Regions from separate parts of the Alteromonas infernus genome, predicted to be linked through region 2. Evidence: predicted binding sites of a transcription regulator. Region 2 holds the regulator's gene; each other region holds the start of a gene.
What was found. Region 2 encodes FliA, which starts transcription of late flagellar genes. Its sites were predicted from a motif close to CTAAAGNTNNNNNNNNNNNNGCCGATA; they were not measured.
Positions count from the first base shown of each region.

Region 1: pomA (flagellar motor protein PomA) is a predicted target of FliA. The motif match lies at 1,810-1,836, and genes of this name have one in related genera.
Region 3: ACX5J7_RS11465 (flagellin N-terminal helical domain-containing protein) is a predicted target of FliA. The motif match lies at 1,046-1,072, and genes of this name have one in related genera.

Region 1 is NZ_CACSIG010000045.1:66,713-69,993, reverse strand. Features, by position in the region: gene ACX5J7_RS11875 (flagellar motor protein MotB) at 70-999, opposite strand; gene pomA (flagellar motor protein PomA) at 999-1,760, opposite strand; gene xseB (exodeoxyribonuclease VII small subunit) at 2,171-2,413, shown strand; gene ACX5J7_RS11860 (farnesyl diphosphate synthase) at 2,443-3,281, shown strand, end outside.
Region 2 is NZ_CACSIG010000031.1:177,665-180,945, forward strand. Features, by position in the region: gene flhF (flagellar biosynthesis GTPase FlhF) at 1-605, shown strand, start outside; gene ACX5J7_RS08235 (MinD/ParA family protein) at 611-1,477, shown strand; gene ACX5J7_RS08240 (RNA polymerase sigma factor FliA) at 1,474-2,205, shown strand; gene cheY (chemotaxis response regulator CheY) at 2,242-2,625, shown strand; gene ACX5J7_RS08250 (protein phosphatase CheZ) at 2,660-3,281, shown strand, end outside.
Region 3 is NZ_CACSIG010000044.1:32,371-35,651, forward strand. Features, by position in the region: gene ACX5J7_RS11460 (sigma 54-interacting transcriptional regulator) at 1-1,014, shown strand, start outside; gene ACX5J7_RS11465 (flagellin N-terminal helical domain-containing protein) at 1,176-1,358, shown strand; gene ACX5J7_RS11470 (flagellin) at 1,343-1,531, shown strand; gene ACX5J7_RS11475 (GAF domain-containing protein) at 1,543-2,025, opposite strand; gene ACX5J7_RS11480 (DUF72 domain-containing protein) at 2,104-2,985, opposite strand; gene aspS (aspartate--tRNA ligase) at 3,186-3,281, shown strand, end outside.

The sequences.
Region 1 (3,281 bases), on a different contig from region 2:
GAATTCAGCGCCGTTGTTGTTTATATTTAACCCTTATTCATAACGAGTAACGACACAACGCACTAACGCCTACTCATCCACCACTGATATCGGTTTAGATATCATTGGCTTACCCTGATTAATGTTTATTTCAACCCGACGATTTTTCGCCCTGTCGGCGGATGTGGTTGCGTTTTCCACAATAGGGGCAGTATCGGCTTTTCCTACTACCGACATGCGGCTTTCATCAAAGCCAGGGGCTGTACGCATGGCTTCTGCCACGGCAACTGCACGTTGTGAAGATAGGTCCCAGTTTGAGCGATATAACTCATTAGCAATATGCTGACCATCGCTGTGCCCTGAAATTTCAATTTCTCCCGGCACATCAGCGAGTAGCGTACCGATTTTTCTTAAAACGGGCTGAAACTGCGGCTGTAAGAAAGCTGAGCCCGCTGAAAACGAACCGTTCTCACGAATTCGAATAGTAAGCTGCTGACCTAGTGACTCCATTTCAACTGAGCCATCTAAAATTTGTTTTTCTAACTGTTGCGCCACTTTCTTCATCAATTCAGCCATTTGCGACTGATCAGTGCTCTGTTCTGCCGAAGAGGACGACTGGGTTGCGGTTTGTTGCGATTGACCGCCCCGCTGTTCGCCGCGCTGCTTCTGACGACCGCCCGCTGAGTCCTCATTTCCGGCCTGGAACTCTAGCATCTGTTGTGTCATTTCATTGGTTTGCTGCTGAATAGATTCAATAGGCGTAGGATCAGGTTTACCCGGACGGAATTCCATAGCAATAACGCTTGTTCCCTTGGGAATATCCTTTACTTCAATTTTGTTCTGTACGCCGAAAGCGAACTTCATTGAGCCCGCTATCTGTTTAAACTTAAGTACGTCCATTTCAGAAAATGAGAGCAGAAGTACGAAAAAGCACATAAGCAATGACATCAAGTCAGCGAAGGTTCCCATCCAAGCTGGCAGCCCCTCGGGGGGGCATTTGGGGCATTCTTCTTCAGCCATTACTCTTCCTCTGCGCTTCCGCGTTTACTCGCCGCAAGGTAATTCTTTAGTACTCCCTCTATCACCCGAGGGTTCTGACCATCTGCGATACCGACTATTCCGTCAAGAACAAGGCTCTGGTTTAGCTTTTCCTCGCCGGCGCGCACTGACAATTTAAATGCAATTGGCAAACATATAACATTGGCAAAGAAAGCACCGTAAAGCGTGGTAAGTAGTGCAACCGCCATCGCGGGCCCAATTGCTTTTGGGTCATCCATATTAGAGAGCATGGCTACCAAGCCGATCAGTGTACCAATCATTCCCATTGCCGGTGCAATATCACCCATGCCTTTGAAAAATGAAGCACCAAAATCATGGCGTTCGGAAGTCATTGAAATATCTTTAGCGAGAGTCTCTCTGACTACTTCAATATCATGGCCGTCGACCAGCATATCGACGCCTTTTTGCATAAATTCGTTTGAAATTTCCGCCTCTTCTAGCGCAAGGAAGCCACCTTTTCGCGCGGCATCTGCCATTTCAACAATTTTCTCAATAAGCTCTTCAGGCGATTCAATTTTGAACATGAAGGCCTTGCCTGCAATTTTACCTGCGCCAAAAAACTGACCTAACGTAAATTGTGACAAAACAACGAATAAGGTCCCCCCGAATACGATAAGTATTGACTGGACGTCGATGAACATGCCCAAGCTGCCGCCTAAGATCATAGCCATAACTATGAAACCAATGGCGCCCAACATACCTATGACGGTTGCTAAATCCACTCACTCTTCCCCATTTATGCGCAGTCAGTGCTGTTGATGTACAATATTCTATCGGCAATAGATAGAAATACTAAAACGACATTATTGAAAAATATCACATTTATTTGTTTTTTATGAAGTGTAGGTGGCGTTAAATACGCTAGCTACACCTTCTATAACCCTATTTCATTATCGAGTTTATATGCCTAAAGCGTTTATTCTAGCGTTACGTTAGCACGCTAAAGAAAAAAGACACCTAGCAGTAGCATGGAATATAGCACAAAATGGTTAAATGCTGCTTTTTGTACTGCATGAAAAAAAAGCGATATACCGGTGATATGGGCGATATAGAGACAAACCATTTGACCCCTGTGCAACCCTCGGTTAATGTGCGCGGTATACGTATTTTGGCCATTAAAATGAGTGTTTTTATGACGACAGAAAAAGTATCCGCGTCTTTCGAAGAAACGTTATCAGAGTTAGAAGCCATCGTTAACGAAATGGAAAACGGTGATCTGCCGCTAAATAAAGCACTGGAAAAGTTCGAACGAGGCATTGCCCTCTCTCGTCAAGGTCAACAATCTCTTGAAAACGCCGAACAAAAAGTAAAGATATTGCTTAATGAACAAGGCGAAGACACCCTTCACACTCTACCTGAAAGTGAACAACCCTAATTTGTTCATTTTTACATTACAGGCAACCTATGAATTTTTCTGCTTTGCATCAGCAAGTTAAACAGCAAACTGATGCATCTCTTCTTACTCTGATTGATGAACTACCGGATTACGCACCGCGCCTAAAAGACGCTATGCGTCACGCGCTGCTTGCTGGTGGCAAACGCATGCGTCCGCTGCTAGTGCAAGTTGTAGGAAATACGCTAGACGTCCCTAAAAAGGACCAAATGGCTATTAGTATGGCCATTGAATGCGTACATGCCTATTCTCTCGTTCATGACGACTTACCGGCCATGGATGATGATGACTTGCGTCGCGGTATGCCTACCTGTCACATCGCCTTCGATGAAGCAACAGCGATATTGGCAGGTGATGCATTACAAGCACTTGCATTTACCGTATTAGCCGATGCACCTTTGGGCACCTACGCTCAAGCCAAACGCCCTCAGCTGTTATCTGTGTTAGCTAAAAGTGCCGGCTATGTGGGCATGTGTGGCGGTCAAGCCATCGATTTGGCCAGTACTGGCGAAAGTATTTCTCTTGATGAATTAAAACGGCTGCACAAGTTGAAAACCGGGGCTTTACTGCGCGCGTGTGTTGAAATGGTGGCTATAGTAAGTGAAGATTTATTGCCAGAGGCAAAAGTTGATTTAATGGCTTACGCTGCAGATATCGGGTTGGCGTTTCAAGTTCAAGATGACATCTTGGATGTGGTTGGCAGCAGCGAAAAATTAGGGAAACCCGCAGGGTCTGACGAAGCGTTAGGGAAAAATACATTTCCGGCCAAACTTGGTATGGAAGGCGCCAAGCGTGAATTAGAAATGCTTCACGATAATGCACTTCAAGCATTGGCGCGTTTGCCCTACAA
Region 2 (3,281 bases):
GTAAAACAACGACGGTTGCAAAACTAGCTGCTCGCTATGCACAAAAGTACGGTGCAGATTCAGTAGCAATGATTACCATAGATACGTATAGAATTGCGGCCTATGAGCAGCTCGCGACATACGGAAAAATTATTGGTTGTACGGTGAGAAAAGCGCAGACTAGTGAAGAACTTGCGGATTTATTATTCCAACTTCGTCATAAGCGTCTAGTATTGATTGATACGGCAGGGTTTAGCCAACGGGATAGCCGTTTAATTAAACAGATTAAGCAGTTTGATAATGGTCAAATGCCAAAAGTTAAAAAATATTTGGTAGCGCAGGCAAATACACAATATCCTGCCCTACAGCGCATCATTAAGGCTTATGATGATATCGAACTAAGTGGCTGTATTTTCACAAAGTTAGATGAATGCTACTCTTTAGGAGAGGTATTGAGCGCTGCAGTTGAATATCAACTGCCGGTTAGTTATGTCACCGACGGTCAGAAAGTACCTGAAGACATTAAGATTGCGGAGGCAAAATCTTTAGTTTCTGCCGCTGCAAAGCTTTATAAAAAGTACGGTTTGAATCATACTAGTAGCAACAACGCAATTAAAACAGCATAAGCAGTATGATTGACGACCAAGCGAGTAGCTTAAGAAAAATGAAGCAATCACGGTTAATCAAAGTTATCGCCGTCACCGGAGGTAAAGGTGGCGTAGGTAAAACAAACATTACGCTAAACACCGCTATCGCTATGGCGAAGCAGGGTAAGCGAGTTATGGTTCTCGACGCCGACCTCGGGCTGGCGAACGTAGACGTAATGCTAGGTTTGCGGGTTGAGAAAAACCTTTCCCACGTGCTATCTGGCGAGTGCACGCTTGATGAAGTGTTAGTCACCGGCCCCCACGGTATTAAAATTGCGCCTGCCACCTCTGGCACGCAATCAATGGCAGAATTATCGCCAACGCAGCACGCGGGTCTTATCAGAGCCTTTAGTGAATTGCGTTCGCAAATCGATGTACTCATCGTAGATACCGCGGCCGGTATTTCAGACATGGTGTTGAGTTTTTCAAAAGCTTCTCAAGACATCATGGTAGTGGTTTGCGATGAGCCCACCTCGTTAACTGACGCCTATGCCTTAATAAAGATTCTTAATCGTGAGCACGGTGTATTTCGCTTTAAAGTTGTGGCGAATATGGTTCGCGATGTACGGGAAGGTCAGGAATTATTTAGCAAATTAAGCAAAGTGACAGGGCGTTTTTTAGATGTTGCACTAGAATTAGTGGCAACCGTACCTTTTGATGAGAATATCCGCAAAGCCGTGAGAAAACAAACGGCTATTGTTGATGCGTATCCGGGTTCTCCCGCCGCTGTTGCGATTACTCAGCTTGCGAGTAGAGCCCTTACGTGGCCCATTCCGGCACAACCGGGCGGTCACCTAGAGTTTTTTATTGAACAACTCGTTGCAGAAAAAGCAGTAGGAAGTCAGCGTTGAACAGCAAGGCCGCCGCTTATCGTCAACAAACCGATAAATCGCAGTTAGTCGAACGACATGCGTCATTGGTTAAGCGCATTGCGCATCACTTGATTGCGCGATTGCCGGCCAGTGTTCTTGTTGATGACCTGATCCAGTCGGGTATGATTGGTTTGCTAGAAGCTGCGCGTAACTTCGACGGGTCGAAAGGCGCGAGCTTTGAAACTTTCGCAGGCATTCGCATTCGTGGTGCTATGTTAGATGAGATACGTAAAGGCGATTGGACCCCGCGTTCAGTACATAGAAATGGACGTGCTATTACCGAGGCTATTTCACAGGTAGAGAGCGAAACAGGCCGCGATGCGAGAGATTCTGATATTGCTGATAAGCTTAATGTAAGCTTGCAGGACTATCACCAAATGCTTAATGAGGTTAATGCGGGAAAGCTGGTAGGTATTGAAGATTTAGGTGTGTCGGAAGATGTAATTACTACTGAGCAGAGTAGAGGTAGTGATGCGCCGCTTGAAGATTTAATGCAAGGCGCGTTTCAAAAAGCGCTTGCCCATGCCATTACGACATTACCTGAACGAGAAGCAATTGTTCTTTCACTGTACTATGATGAAGAACTGAACTTAAGAGAAATTGGCGAAGTTCTTGATGTTAGTGAGTCAAGAGTCAGCCAAATTCACAGTCAGGCCATGTTAAAACTCAAATCACGAATGAAGTCGTGGCAAGCTGACGAAGAATAGAAATTAATAACAATTAACCCCTCATTGGAGGCTATTTTGGACAAAAGCATGAAAATTCTTGTGGTTGACGATTTTTCAACCATGAGACGTATCATCAAAAACCTGCTTAAAGATTTAGGTTTTTCTAACATCCAGGAAGCGGATGACGGAAGCACTGCATTGCCTATGCTGCAGCAAGGTGATTTTGATTTCGTTGTTACCGATTGGAACATGCCAGGAATGCAAGGTATCGATTTGCTGCGCGCAATAAGAGCCGACGACAAACTTAAGCATTTACCTGTACTAATGGTAACTGCAGAAGCGAAAAAAGAGCAAATTGTTGCCGCTGCACAAGCGGGCGTTAACGGCTATGTCGTTAAACCATTCACCGCTGCAACTTTAAAAGAAAAATTAGATAAAATTTTCGAACGTTTAGGTTGATCCAGACGCTCACCAGATAAATGAGGTTTACTGGATGACAACGAATGTAAACGTTCCAATTTCGTTAGAAGAGGCCAAACAGCTTGTCACCTATCTGGAAGAAGGTGACAACGCGTCTGCTAACGCTCTACTTGAAGCTGCCTCAATGAAGGAAAACGTTGAGCTATTTGCTGAAGTAGGAAAGTTAACGCGTCAACTCCATGACGCGTTAAATAATTTTCAAATTGACGACCGCATCAAAAACTTAGCTACCGACGATATTCCCGATGCACAATCCCGCCTAACCTACGTAATTGAAGAAACCGAAAAAGCAGCTAATACTACAATGGACGCTGTGGAAGCGAGTATGCCGATAGCGGAAATGCTGTCGGCGCGTATCGAAAAAGTGATGCCTGAGTGGAAAAAGCTCATGAACCGCCAAATCGAGTTGGGCGAGTTCAAAGCGTTATGTGCAGATTTAGACGAATTATTGGAAGACGGTTCGCTTCAGTCAGCTAAACTTACACAGTTACTTACCGAAGTATTGATGGCTCAAGGCTATCAAGACTTAACGGGTCAAGTTATCCGTCGCGTTATCGACCTTGTAAAAGAGGTAGAAGATAGCTTAGTTAATATGCTAACCATGTTTGGCGAGCGCGAAGGTGAAGAACAAACTA
Region 3 (3,281 bases), on a different contig from region 2:
CCTGTGGATCACGACGAACTACGCACTTTACTTCAAAAAGCGTTAAGCCAGTCTCAAGCTGCGCAGCCGGGAGACTGGGCGAAAGATATCATTACTCGTTCTCCAGAAATGCTCAACGTATTAGACCAAGCTTTTCGTATAGCTAAACGGGAAGTGTCAGTGCTCATAAGCGGAGCTAGCGGCACGGGTAAAGAGCTGTTAGCCAATGCTATTCACAAGGCTAGCAATAGAAGCGATAAACCATTTGTTGCCATTAACTGTGGCGCATTGCCAGAAAACCTTCTTGAATCAGAGTTATTTGGTCACGCAAAAGGCGCGTTCACTGGAGCCGTTGCCGCTCATCCCGGGTTATTTAGGGAAGCCGACGGCGGCACTTTATTTTTAGACGAAATCGGCGATATGCCCATGACGCTTCAAGTGAAGTTGTTAAGAGCGCTCCAAGAACGTCAAATACGCCCAGTGGGCAGTAGTAAACATGTCGACATCGATGTGCGTATCATTTCAGCCACCCACAAAGACCTGCACAAGGAAATGGAAGAAAGCACGTTTAGAGAAGACTTGTATTACCGCTTAAACGTGGTGAATTTAAAACTTCCGTCTCTAAAATCTCGTAGCGAAGACATTCCGCTGTTGGCGCGTTCTTTATTACAGCAAAGTGCGCAGCGCCACGGTGTTAACGTTAGTCAGTTTTCTGATGACGCTATGCAGCAGCTGGTAACTTCATCTTGGCCGGGTAACGTACGTCAATTAGTCAATGTTGTAGAGCAGTGTGTAGCATTAACGCAAACGCCGGTGATCCCGCTTCATCTTGTTGAGCAGGCACTGTCTGCTACCAAGCAAAGCTGGCCAACACTAACCGAAGCGAGAGATGCCTTCGAGCAGCAGTACCTACATAAGTTATTAAAAATGACTGACGGTAACGTAACGCGGGCCGCTGAACTGGCTGGTAGAAACCGCACAGATATGCATAAGCTTATGAAAAAACATGAGTTAAATGCGGCCGATTTCAGGTAGTTAACTTTTAATTCTTTAAAAACTAACGGCGCGCCAGATAGCTTAAATACCGCCGTTAGTTTTTCTTAATTGTTCTTTAGTATGTTTTTTGACCTGCCACGCTGATCGCCAGCCGTAATCGACTATCTTTATATAAGGTGTTATGTATATGGTGATCAACTATGTTTTTGCATACCAACGTGGCAGCGCAGCAGGCCACTAATACCTTATTTGGCGTCAATAAAGGGCTTAGTCGTTCTTTCGAGCAACTTACTTCAGGGCTTCGCATCAATAACGCTAGTGATGATGCCGCTGGCTTACAAATTTCAACGCGCCTTAGTAATCAAATATTAGGTCTAAATTAGGCCGTTCTAATACAAGCGTAAACGTTGAACGAGCGAACGCGCAAGTTACACAGTCGGACTATGCCAACGTTACGTCCGAAGAAACGCGGTTTTCAATAATGCAACAAGCCAATATAAGCGTGTTATCTATGGCTAATCAAATACCACAAAACGTATTGTTTTTATTGCGTTGACTAACACTAAACTATTGCAAATGCTCTGAAAAGATAATGTTTTCAGTAATACGTGCGTACTGTTTTAATGTGTCTATGTTGTCACTAGAAAACGCTTTAGGCTCGTCATAAAGTAAACAAAGCGTACCTAATTCATAGCCATCCTTGTTACGCAATATAAATCCGGCATACGCTCTAATGTAGGGCTCACCCGTAACTAAGGGGTTATTCGCAAATATTTTGTCGGCCTTGGCATCAGGGACTATCAAATACTCTTCTTCAGCAATCGCGTAAGTACAAAAAGAGATATTACGTGGCGTTTCTGTTGCATCCATACACTGTCGAGATTTAAACCATTGGCGGTCTTCTGCCACAAGGCTAACTAGACAGGTTTTACATTTAAATTCTGTTTGTACTTGTTTCGTTAATGCATCGAGCTGTTCGCTGGGGGACGTGTCTAAAATATCTAACGATTCAAGCGCGGCAAGACGCGCCTTTTCATACTCATGGTTCATTGAAAGTCTATCGCGGTAATCTAAATATGAAAAGCTAGACCCACTAGTTTACAGTTTAATTAGAATAATACTATGCATTTAGAATAAAGGGTTTTGCTCAGGCTGGTGTTTTATCGAGAGGTTATTAAAAGCACGTGACGATGCTTGATAGTTATATAAATCAATAAATTGCTGGGCAAGCCAAGGGGCGTCTTTGTTATCGGGGCGATGGCAAAAGAAATACACGTCTTTCCCGTCATTTAGCCACTGATGGACTTTCTTTACCCACGGCGTTAAGCAGCGAAGGTTATCATCGTCTACATCGTTTCCAACGAACCGAACTACAGGCGTACTGCCGGTGGCAATCACATTAACTGGCATCCTAGGCTTCTTGTCTCTTACCTCTTCAAGCAGCGCATTATTACAGGGGCCAGTAAAAAGCGCCCGAGTATCCATAATTATGCGGTTAGCGTTATGGCGAATTAAAACCTGATTTAGCGCTTTTTCTTCATCACCCTTGGCAAAAAACGCTAAATGGCGTACCTCGACCGCTACATTCAGTTCAGTGGGCAGGGCTGCGAGAAACTGTTCCAATACGCCCAGTTTATCTGGGCCAAACGATGCGGGCAATTGCAGCATCATCACGCCTAATTTGTCTTTAAGAGGGGTTAGCAGTGAAAGCTGTTGGGCAACTTCTTCCTCACAGTGCTGCAGTTGATGCACATGCGTTATATTTTGGTGAAATTTAAAGGTAAAGCGAAAGTCATCGTTCACCGAGTTAGCCCAGCGTATCACCGCGTCTTGGTGAGGTAGAGAGTAAAACGTGGTATTTCCTTCCACCGTATTACATTCTTGGGCATAAATCGAAAGGGCGTTATCTGACTTCGGATAATTCGCGAACCACGTATTGGGCCAGTGGCTGTGTTGCCACATTGGCAAACCAATGTAGAGATTTCCGCGGGATATGGCTGAATTGTGCATATTTGTCATTGGGCTTTAGCAAGCATTTGTTTATACTATGCGGCCTTTAAATCATTACATTATGCATGTAGCTGACGGGCCAACTCACTGGCCAGAGAGTTTACGCGAAATTAGTCAAACTAATAAGCCCAAAACTCTGTTTAAAATTACGTCGAATTTACTACGTGCCGAGCAAGAGAAATTATCAGGGGTCAACGACCATGCGCACAGATTACTGTGGGAATATCGATTCATCATACATTGGACAAGAAGTTACCCTTTGCGGGTGGGTTAACAAGCGTCGCGACTTAGGCGGT